3 regions of the Paenibacillus allorhizoplanae genome follow, and region 1 is predicted to be linked to each of the others. Evidence: riboswitches for the same ligand, from Rfam matches in the RefSeq annotation. Region 1 holds a riboswitch; each other region holds the start of a gene.

Region 1 (3,642 bases):
CTGTACGCGTACTTCGGCGCGACCTTCCACTGCTGCATCATCGCGTAGAACAACGCGACAGGCCGTGTGGTCAAGCTGAACAGCAAGCCAACGGAGGCAACTTGGACGCCGCGTAAACCAAGATGGATCCCGCGGTAGAAGCTTTCCTCGGTAATTCGAATGATCCCGAGATGAAACCATTCAGTCTCACCGATACCGAACATCATCATCCCCGCTGTGGAGGAAACGAAAATCAGCAGAAATGGCGACGCATAAAGCAGCAGTCTCTTCGTTGGATGTCCGGATAATAGCGCTAGCGGAAGCAACGCGCCTAATGTCAGGAACAGCATCATGTTGAGATTATGGGTGAAGACGACAATGATGAATAGCAGAATCGATAAGACAAGTTTCACGCCGGGATTCACCCGATGCAGCCACGTTTCACGAAAGGGGAACGTTATTTGCATACCAGTGGCTCACCTCCCGGAGCAGCATAAACAATGGGTGCGTGCGCGACTTCCGTCACGCGCCCGGCCTCGACCTGCCAGACGCGCGTGGCCCAGCGCTGGACGATCTCGTGATCGTGTGTCACCATCACGATCACAGTCCCGCTGGCGCGCAGCCGCTCCAGCTGCTCGAGCATGCGCAGCGTGCCGCTCGCATCGAGCCCGAAGGTGGGCTCATCCAGCAGCAGGATGCGTGGCCCGCGAACCATCGCGGATGCCACACTGAGCCTGCGCTTCTGGCCCAGCGAGAGCTGGAACGGGTGCCGCTCGCGCAGCGCGAGCAGGTCGTACTCCCGGAGCAGCAGCTCAGCCGCTGCCCACTGCCCATTCTTCGGCTGACCCTCTGGCAAGCCATAGGTCAGCTCCTCCTCCACGGAGTTCGTGACGAACTGGAACTCCGGGTTCTGGAACACAAAGCCGACTCGCTCCGCAAGGTGCTCGACTTTGTTGCCCTTCACGCCCGCGATCAGACAGCTTCCGCGGGTTTGGATGAGCCGCATGATCGCGAGGAGGAGCGAGCTTTTGCCTGCACCGTTGGCACCGACAACGGCGATCCAATCACCTGGATAGACGCTAAAGTTATCCACAGAGGTCCTGATCTGCCCGCCGCGAACACCGACGAAATCATGGAAGGCCATAACGGGTACTAGCGGCCCCACATTGATGGACTGCATGTTCCCTTGGCCCTCTCCCTTCACATTCGCCTGCGGATTCTCCTTGGCGTAATCCTCCCACACCTCGGGATACCAGATACCGTATTCCCTCATTTGCTCTTTATAAGCTTCAAACATGGCAAGCGGCGGCCCATCAGCCAACACCTTACCTTCCGGTGTCAGAATGATCAATCGATCGAGCAAATCTAGCATGCCGCTAATTTTGTGCTCGACGATAAGGAGAGTTTTGTCCCCGCTGATTGCTCGAATCGTGTCCCATACCTGCTTCGTGCCCTCATCATCCAACAGCGCCGTGGGCTCATCGAGAAAGAGCACCTCTGGCTCAAGCGCCAGCACACTTGCAATCGCTAGCCGCTGCTTCATCCCTTGGGACAGCGTACTAATTAACGTATGCGCATCAGGCACATGTAACCCGACCAATTCCAAGTAATACAGTATGCGCGCAGGCATATCTTCCCGCGGCACTTCCTGATTTTCCAACACGAACGCGATCTCTTCGTCGATATAAGGCATACAGAATTGTGTATCCGGATCTTGAAACACATACCCCCACCGGCTAGGCCTTCGAATCTCATCTGCTTTGAGCGGAAGCTCAATCATATCCGGGACAATTCCACTCAGTACCTGAAGCAGGGTCGATTTGCCACAGCCGCTAGGTCCCAACAGCAGTACCTTCTCACCCCGCTCGATGGAAAAGGAAACCCCCTGAAAAATCAGGGGGGCGTCATCGCCGGGATATTTTAACCGCAGATTTGTAACGCTCATTCCTTCGCTCATCTCGTTACCCCAATACGTCGTAATCTTTTTCGGAAACAGGACGAATCAGATTCAGTACACCCGTGCGGGATAAGGCACCTGTCAAATAATAGGCGAACACACCCGCAATCAAAGCACTGCCCAGTAATCTTAAACCAATGAATAATAGATAATTCCAGAATGCCAGCTGATCGATATAGCCATAGTACGTATCCACAAAGATGGACATGATGGCGGAAGCGAAGGCAGCAAGTATTGTTACTCCCACATTGGTGCGACGATAGCGGAAAGCCGCGAACACCAGCTCAGCACCAAGCCCTTGCAATAATCCAAAGACGAGCGTCGATACGCCCCAATGGCCGCCATACAAGGCCTCAATCGTTGCAGCCGCGACCTCAGCTAACAGGGCAACACCTGGTTTGCGGATCACAAGAAACGCGAAAGTTGCCGCCATGAACCACATACCATAACTCAGCTGCTCGGCATGTAAGCCTAGCGGCTTCATGAGATCATAAATCGGTCCCCAAATCCGATAAATCACACCAAACACGGCTGAAATGACAATGGTGATCAAAATATCTGTCAGCTTCAACCCTTTTTTGCTTGCTTCCTTTTGCGCCATCTTCTTCTCGACTCCTTTTTCCTAATTCATATTTGTCAATGAGATAGGCGAACACGCCAACCTTGGATACATGGTCTCTTTTGCCCCTTAAGAACAAAAAAAGCCTACCAGAATACCGGCAGGCTTGAACATTTGTGCATAAAAAAAGCACATCAGGTCTCTACGCTGGCATTATCCAGATCAGATTAACGGTCAGTGGCATAGGGCCACTATCTCAGCCTGACTTCATCAAGCACCCGTGTTGCTATTCATTTGGCTTAACTGTAGCGGATTAGCCGCTCTTTGGCAATCCTTTTTTTCCCAAAAAGTCTGCGTTGGACGTTTATTTCTCGATCAGATGCTTCAGATCCTGTGTCAATCCGTTTAATTGACGGATGCTGTCTACGATATTCTGCACCCGATGCTGCTGCACTTCCGCGCTAGCCAGCACTTCTTGAACGGATGCTGCAGACTCCTCGGTAATCGCTGCAACGGAAGTCATCTCTTCCGCTACCCGCTGCGATGAGATCTGCAATTGTTGATTCATGCGTTGCAAGTGCGACGCCTGCTCCATCACTTCCGCTGTATTCGTGTTGATAACCTCGAACAATTGATTCACGCTATCTGTCGATTTCTTACCGGATTCTACGGCAGTAATGCCAATGGCAACCTTCTCTACGGCCGTCACAACTTTGGCCTGAATGGAACCGAGAATTTCCGAAATATCCGTCGATGCGATGTGTGCATTCTGCGCCAACTTCCGAATTTCGTTTGCTACAACGGAGAAGCCTTTCCCGTGCTCACCTGCACGAGCAGCCTCGATCGAAGCATTCAGCGACAATAGATTCGTCTGGTTCGCAATATCTGCGATCGTGGAAACGATATTCCCGATCTTCACGTTTTCTTCATTCACTTCATTCATGATGTCGGAGGTCTCAGTGACGATGACGGTGATATCATTGATTTTGAGCGACAAATCTTCCATCTGGGTCTTGCCTTCGTTCGTCATTCTCGCTGTATCCCGTGATCTGCTGCTCATCGTATTCGATGCCGCAGTGGTCTGCTCCACAGTCTCATTCACATTCTGAATAGCGGATGTAATATCGTTAATGCTGGACGCTTGTGA
Region 2 (3,642 bases), on a different contig from region 1:
CAACCTGCTTCGTACTGGGGTGTGGTCAGCTTGGCGTCAAATCATGTTCGTAGACGGACATCCGTATGAGGAAGTGCTGCGCAGCATTGATGCCTTTATTTTGACTGCCAAAAGACATGGGATCGAAGTCACGTTCAATTTCTTCTCGTTTACACCAGAGCTGTGGGAGGGCGTGAATCCGTATTTGGATCCGCGCAGCGTGGAGGCACAGAAGCGGTTTATATCTTCGGTAGTGTCCAGACATAAGGAAACGACGAATGTGCATTGGGATCTGATCAATGAGCCATCAATGTTTAATCCGAGCAAGCCGTTTGCGGGGCCGCAGTCGGCACATGATGCGTTCGAGCATGAAGCGTATGTAGCTTGGCTGGAGGAGCGCCATGGGGATATTCGCAAGCTGCAAGAACGTTGGAATATGTCTCCTGCGGAGCTCCCGAGCTTCGCTAGTGTCCGCTTGTTGGATCCTTCTGAAGTGAACATGAGCACAACGGAAACGGTGGAGAAAAAAGGCTCACCATGGCTGGACTACACCCTTTTCACCATGGACATGCACAATCGCTGGGCGAAGGAATTGATCGCGACAATTCGTAGTATCAACCCTGCACAGTTGGCGACTGTAGGACAGGATGAGGGATTGGGCGCGCAGCGGCCATCGCCATTCTTTTATGCAGAAGCTGTGGATTATACGACGGTGCATACGTGGTGGTTGATGGATCAGTTGGTGTGGGATGGCATTTTCTCCAAGGCGCCGACGAAGCCGAGTTTGATTCAAGAAACGGGTATTATGTATGTAGAGACGGCAGATGGGCGTGCGAAGCGTTCGGAGTATGAGCTGCGTAATATTCTAGAGCGGAAATACGCCTATGCCTTCTCGACAGGTGGAGCGGGTGCTGTTCAGTGGATTTGGAATATCAACTTCTATATGAACAACATCAATGAGTCGCATATTGGGGCGCTTCGGGCAGATGGGACAGAGAAGCCAGAGGCGGATGTTTCCTACGATTTCGGGGCATTCATGGGAGAGATTCGTGATCTCTTCGTGGGCCGCAAATTAGAGGACGTCGTGGCTGTATTCCCGTATTCGAATGACTTTTCCACGCGCAAAGTAGCCGGTGATGCAACAGCGAAACTGACTCGCACTTTAGCTTATGGGATGAACGTACCGTTCCGCGGGTTGAGCGAGTATCATCTCGAGGCATTGACGTCGGATCAACCGAAGTTAATTATCGTGCCAAGTGCGCATAACTTTAGTGATGCCGCGCTTACGAAGTTGACGACGCATATACGTGAGAATGGCGGAACGCTGCTGTTTACAGGGCCGCTTGGTTTGAATGAGTACTGGGCACCTGTCGCTCGGTTGACGGATATTGTAGGTGAAACAGTGCTGGGTAACATTGTCCGCGAAGAGGCGATGGTGTTGGATGGCGAGATGGTTCCTGTGTCCTTCGGTGGTGCACGAATCGCTCAGTTGAATAAAGAAGTGCCACTTTCCGATGATGGCAAATGGAATTCCCAGCATGGCGTCGTTCGCAGCTACGAGCTGGGCAAAGGGCAGCTCATATGGTGTCCACTCCCAGTGGAGCTTGGTGAGCGCGATGATGTACTCGAGAAGCTGTACGCGTATGCGATGAAGTCAGCTGGTGTGGATGCGGAACTAACGTGGGTAAAAGGCGGGCAGTTGCCGGGCGTGTATGGGCGGAAGCTCAGCTTTGATAGCGGTTCGTTGTTCATCTTCGTCTCGGAGTTCAGCGTGGACGCGCAGATCGAAGTGACGGATCCGGCAACGGGCCTGAGCTATGCGTTCGAACTGGAAGCCGAACGTACGGTGATGTTCGCTGTGAATTCTGTCGGCGAGTTGTTGGCAGTGTATCGACCTGAGCAGGTGCAGGTTGAGTTGAAGCAGTAGACGAATAGCGGGTAGGCTAATTGAAGAAGCCTCTGAATGAGATGGAATTCTCATTTGGGGGCTTTTGGTTTTTAGCGGGGGGAGAGCAGCGGGATGTCGTCGATGAATGGCCAGTATGAATTAGATTTTGCCGAGCTATTGCAATATTTTGAATTAAAGTGTAGATTAAATACCTAAGTGCATAATCACGGGAGCTTGGTGAGACCAGGCTGAGAGGATAGTTATAACTATCGACCGTTAAACCTGATCTGGATAATGCCAGCGGAGGAACACAAGATCTCTTTGTATACTAAGAGACCGCCTCTATTTATAGATGCGGTCTTTTTTTCGCAGCATGAACCCTCCGCTTGATCATAATCAACTATAGGAGGCATGGAAAATGTCAATGGAAACTAGTAATGAAAAGGTCACAACATCAACATCCGCTTTTCCGGGAAGCAAAAAAGTTTATGTCGAGGGCTCACGAAAGGACATCAGGGTCCCCATGCGTGAAATCAAATTGAGTCCTACTACTGGGGCTTACGGAGAGCAGGAAAACGCCCCTGTTCGTGTATACGACACGAGTGGTGCTTATACAGATGAGGAAATCCAAACCGATATTCGTACAGGTATTGCTCCTAATCGTTTGAATTGGATTATAGAACGCGGCGATGTTGAAATTTATGAAGGAAGAACGATAAAACCGGAAGATAACGGATATACCAAGGAAGAGAACGTTACTGAAGTTTTTCCAGGCTTACATCGTCACCCAATGAGAGCGAAGACAGGTCGTAATGTAACCCAGATGCATTATGCACGGCAAGGTATCATCACGTCCGAAATGGAATATATCGCGATTCGCGAAAATGTATCTCCGGAATTTGTGAAAGACGAGGTCGCTCGTGGCAGAGCGATTATCCCTGCAAATATTAATCACCCTGAAAGTGAGCCTATGATAATTGGACGAAACTTTCTCGTTAAGATCAATGCGAATATTGGGAATTCAGCTGTTTCGTCTTCCATTGAAGAAGAAGTGGAAAAAATGAGATGGGCTACTCGCTGGGGTGCAGATAATATTATGGATCTCTCAACGGGTAAAAACATTCATACCACCCGGGAATGGATTATTCGTAATTCCCCGGTTCCCATTGGTACCGTGCCTATTTATCAAGCACTAGAGAAAGTGAATGGAAAAGCGGAAGATTTGACGTGGGAAGTGTACCGTGACACGCTTATTGAACAAGCTGAGCAAGGTGTCGATTACTTTACAATTCATGCTGGTGTTCTGCTGCGTTATGTTCCACTTACGGCCAAACGAGTGACAGGTATTGTTTCGCGAGGTGGATCCATTATGGCAGCATGGTGTCTTGCCCACCATCAGGAAAATTTTCTGTATACTCATTTTGAAGAGATTTGTGAAATCATGAAAACCTATGATGTATCCTTCTCATTAGGGGACGGTTTACGCCCAGGATCCATTGCAGATGCGAATGATGAAGCCCAGTTTGCAGAACTAGAAACATTAGGTGAACTCACCAAAATCGCTTGGAAGCATGACGTACAAGTCATGGTAGAAGGTCCTGGTCACGTACCCATGCATTTAATCAAAGAAAATATGGATAAACAACTTGAAATCTGTGACGAAGCTCCATTTTACACCTTAGGACCGTTAACTACGGATATTGCGCCAGGTTATGACCATATCACTTCTGCCATTGGAGCAGCGATGATTGGCTGGTTTGGCACTGCCATGCTCT
Region 3 (3,642 bases), on a different contig from region 1:
TCCGTGCGCTTGATGCGCACATCGACGATCTGGATACCATAGTTATCGCGCTCCATTAACTCGGAAACTTCCTTCGTAATCTCATCGTTCAAGTTACCACGTTGCGTGTTTTCACTAATGATATCGCTGTAATTGATCTCCGATAGCTTCCGTCTAACGGTGTTATATACTGCGGCATCAATACGCTCTTCTCCGCCAGTGATCGATTGAATCGTGCGCAAGAATTGCTGAGCATCATCAATCCGCCATACCGTATAGTTATCAACTTCGATCGGCTTCTTATCTTTGGTCAAAATGGAAGTAGGTTTGCTGTCATACACCATCTGATATTTAGGAAGCGTGCGAACCGATTCAATGAATGGGATTTTAAAATGAATGCCAGGTTCTGTTTGGATACGAACAGCTTCTCCGAATTTGAGAACGACGCGGTATTGGCCTTCTTTGACAATAAAGATGGAAATCAAGAAGAAAATGACGAGAACGACACCAAGGATGGATCTCAAAATCCATTTGCTTTGTAAGGTCATTTCGCAGTCCCTCCAGTCGTGCCGGCCGCAGCAGCAGGTGTGCGCAACAGCTCATTAATTGGTAAATATTTGACCGTTTCGCCAGTGCTGTCGCTGATGAAAATTTTGGCGTTTGGCAATATTTTCTCTAACGTCTCGATGATGAGCCTGCTCTCTGTAACTGATTTATTATTGGCATACTCCGCATACAGGGCATTAAACTTCGCCACATCTCCCTGCGCATTCAAAATCCGTGATTTCTTCTGTGCTTCGGCATTCTCAAGCAATGCTTGAGCGTTACCGCGCTCCCTAGGAAGGATATCATTTTCGTATTTCGTCGCCACGTTAATCTTCGTGTTTTTCTCTTCGCGTGCGTTGGTTACATCTTTAAACGCATTCTGCACATCGCCAGCTGGCGGCTCGATATCTTGGAATTTCAAATCGACAATATGAATACCCGTTTGATACTTCGTCTGCATCTCAATCAATCGTTCTTTGACCTTGCCTTGGACCTCGGTTTTTCCTTCGGTAATGGCAAAGTCTAGCGCAGTAGCGCCGATAACGGAACGAATCGCTGCGCTTGTGGAGTTACGTAGGAACAGTTCGGCATTATCAATATTGTACAAGTAGTTACGCATGTCACTGATATTCCATTCCACCACGGCATCAGCGGATAAAATATTTTCATCCCCCGTAATCATCATCGCTTCTTCTTCTACGGGAGTGATTTTGCCACCCACTTCACGGAAGCCGATTTGGATACGTTGTGTCTTTTTGGCAGGTAATACAATCACCTGTTGAATAGGGAAAGGGAGTTTAAAGTGAAGCCCAGCTTCCTTCTCTGTTGTATATTTGCCTAATGTTAAAATAGCCGCCTTCTCATGCTCCTGTACCGTGTAGAAGGTGGACGATCCAAAAATAAGGGCGAGAACAATAACAAGGCCGATAACAATTTTGGTCATCAAGCCTGGCGGGAGGGAAGAGGGTCTTCGTCGATCGGGTTCTGGCAGTACAAATGGTTCCATGGCAAACACCCCTTAATATAAGTTTTACTGATACTCTATACGGGAAGTTTTGGAAATGGTTTCAATAGAGAGACGTAATTCTCAGCGTGCTGAGAATGGCTAGGTCAACTGCAAGTTGAAACGGAAAATTGTTATTTCCAAGAGTTGGCTGTCATGCTATGATGTTTAGTAATTGCATACGAATGAATCCCTAGGGGCGCCGAGAGGCTGAGACAGTGTAGACTGAACCCTTTGAACCTGATCTGGTTTATGCCAGCGGAGGAAAGTGGAACGAGTTTTGGAGCCGATTTTATATCTGTTTATGATGAGGCAGCCTACAACCACTTTCCTGAGGAAAGTGGTTTTTTTGTGTTTACGAGCAAAGTCAGGATGAAGGGCGCTGGTGAAAGAGAAGCGATGTTGCGTGAAAGGAGTCGAGCCTTGCGTGTCACAGAAAGAACTGCATGTTATATCGGGCGGGAAGCATACATGGTCCGAGATCGCAAAGATTGCGGCGCAGATCCACCCATATGTCACAGCGATTCATATTCGCGAGAAAACGAAGTCCTTGGATGAAGTGTTTATCGGTGTTCAGTACTTGTTGGAGCAAGGGATTCCAGCCAAAAGCCTGTACGTCAACGGTCTTCCCTCTATCGCTCTAGCCTTGCAAACAGGGGGGCTTCAACTTCCAGGTACAACGCCGTCTCTTGTTATTCAGGATGAGTTTTGCCGCGGGATACAGCGCATCGGAGTCTCTGTGCACCATGCAGATGAGGCAAAATGGCGTGAAAAAGAAGGGGCCGATTATGTTATGTTCGGTCATATTTTTGCGACAAACTCTAAGCAAGGCGTGCCGCCTAGGGGCTTGGAGCAGTTAAAACAACTAGTTAATCACGTTAATATTCCTGTGATTGCGATAGGCGGGATGACACCTGCGAGGGTAAAGTCCGTTCTGGATACAGGAGCATCTGGCATCGCAGTAATGAGCGGAATATGGGATGCAGCGGATCCCCTTGGAGCCGTTCTGGCCTATCATGATGAGCTTCAATAAATAGAGGTGAGCGAAATGTCAGCATCAAGATCAGATGTCATCATCGTTGGCGGCGGTGTTATCGGTACATCCATCGCGTATTACTTGGCTAAAAGAGGGCAATCCGTCACGCTGTTGGAGCGCAGCCAGCTAGGCACCGAAGCCTCGGCTGCGGCCGCAGGCATGCTCGGTGCGCAGTCCGAGATGGAAGACACGGGCGCCCTGTTCCAGTGGGCGCGCCAAAGCCGTGCCATGTTCCCCGAGCTGAGCGGGGAACTTCGAGAACTCACGGGCATCGACATCGGTCTCGTCCGTGAGGGGCTGCTGAACGTCGCGCTCAGCGACGATCAAGAGCAGGAGCTGCGCGCGCGGGAGAAGCTCCAGCGCGCCGCGGGCGAGAAGGCTCAGTGGCTCAGCGCCGCTGAAGCCACGGCTATAGAGCCCGCGCTGAGCGCAGCGACGCGCGGAGCCCTGTACCTGCCCGAAGATGGGCAGGTTGATGCTCCGCTGTTGGCGGCGGCATTCGCGCAGGCGGCGCAAGTGCTTGGGGCGAAGGTGCAATCGTTCGCCCAGGTGCAAGGGCTGCTGACCGCGCAGGAGCGCGTCATCGGCGTGCTGACGGCCGCCGGTCCGCTCTACAGCGACCACGTGGTCGTCGCCGCAGGCACGTGGAGCGGTCAGCTGCTTGGGAGCATCGGCATCGACTTGCCGATGTATCCCGTGAAGGGCGAGTGCTTCTCCGTTAGGACGCCGAAGCCTACTTTGAAGAAAACCCTGTTCTCGCCAGGGTGCTACATTGTTCCGAAAGCCGGCGGACGGCTGGTGGTCGGCGCGACGGTCGTGCCGAATAGCTATGACCGCAAGGTGTCGCTCTCTGGCTTGGCCGAGCTGATGGATCGCGCGAGGGGCCTGATGCCGCTACTCGGCGATGCCGAGTGGGAGAAAGCTTGGTCGGGGCTGCGCCCGCAGACAGGCGACGGACTGCCCTACATCGGCAAGTTGCCTACGGTGGAGGGCTTGTACACAGCGTGCGGTCATTACCGCAACGGGATCTTGCTGAGCCCGATCACCGGGAGGGTGATGGCGGATTTGATTTTGGGTG

What was found. Region 1 has a riboswitch for thiamine pyrophosphate ahead of L6I86_RS13845 (ECF transporter S component). Riboswitches for the same ligand answer to the same signal wherever they lie in the genome.
Region 2: another riboswitch for thiamine pyrophosphate. It lies ahead of thiC (phosphomethylpyrimidine synthase ThiC); the one in region 1 lies ahead of L6I86_RS13845 (ECF transporter S component).
Region 3: another riboswitch for thiamine pyrophosphate. It lies ahead of L6I86_RS28210 (thiamine phosphate synthase); the one in region 1 lies ahead of L6I86_RS13845 (ECF transporter S component).

Annotation. Positions count from the first base shown of each region.
Region 1 covers NZ_CAKMMW010000007.1:55,591-59,232, reverse strand. Annotated here, with positions in the region: gene L6I86_RS13855 (energy-coupling factor transporter transmembrane component T family protein) at 1-446, opposite strand, end outside; gene L6I86_RS13850 (ABC transporter ATP-binding protein) at 437-1,936, opposite strand; gene L6I86_RS13845 (ECF transporter S component) at 1,941-2,537, opposite strand; TPP riboswitch at 2,678-2,787, opposite strand; gene L6I86_RS13840 (methyl-accepting chemotaxis protein) at 2,860-3,642, opposite strand, start outside.
Region 2 covers NZ_CAKMMW010000043.1:11,391-15,032, forward strand. Annotated here, with positions in the region: gene L6I86_RS34345 (alpha-amylase family protein) at 1-1,906, shown strand, start outside; TPP riboswitch at 2,084-2,193, shown strand; gene thiC (phosphomethylpyrimidine synthase ThiC) at 2,286-3,642, shown strand, end outside.
Region 3 covers NZ_CAKMMW010000024.1:10,306-13,947, forward strand. Annotated here, with positions in the region: gene hflC (protease modulator HflC) at 1-527, opposite strand, end outside; gene hflK (FtsH protease activity modulator HflK) at 524-1,531, opposite strand; TPP riboswitch at 1,714-1,812, shown strand; gene L6I86_RS28210 (thiamine phosphate synthase) at 1,956-2,561, shown strand; gene thiO (glycine oxidase ThiO) at 2,577-3,642, shown strand, end outside.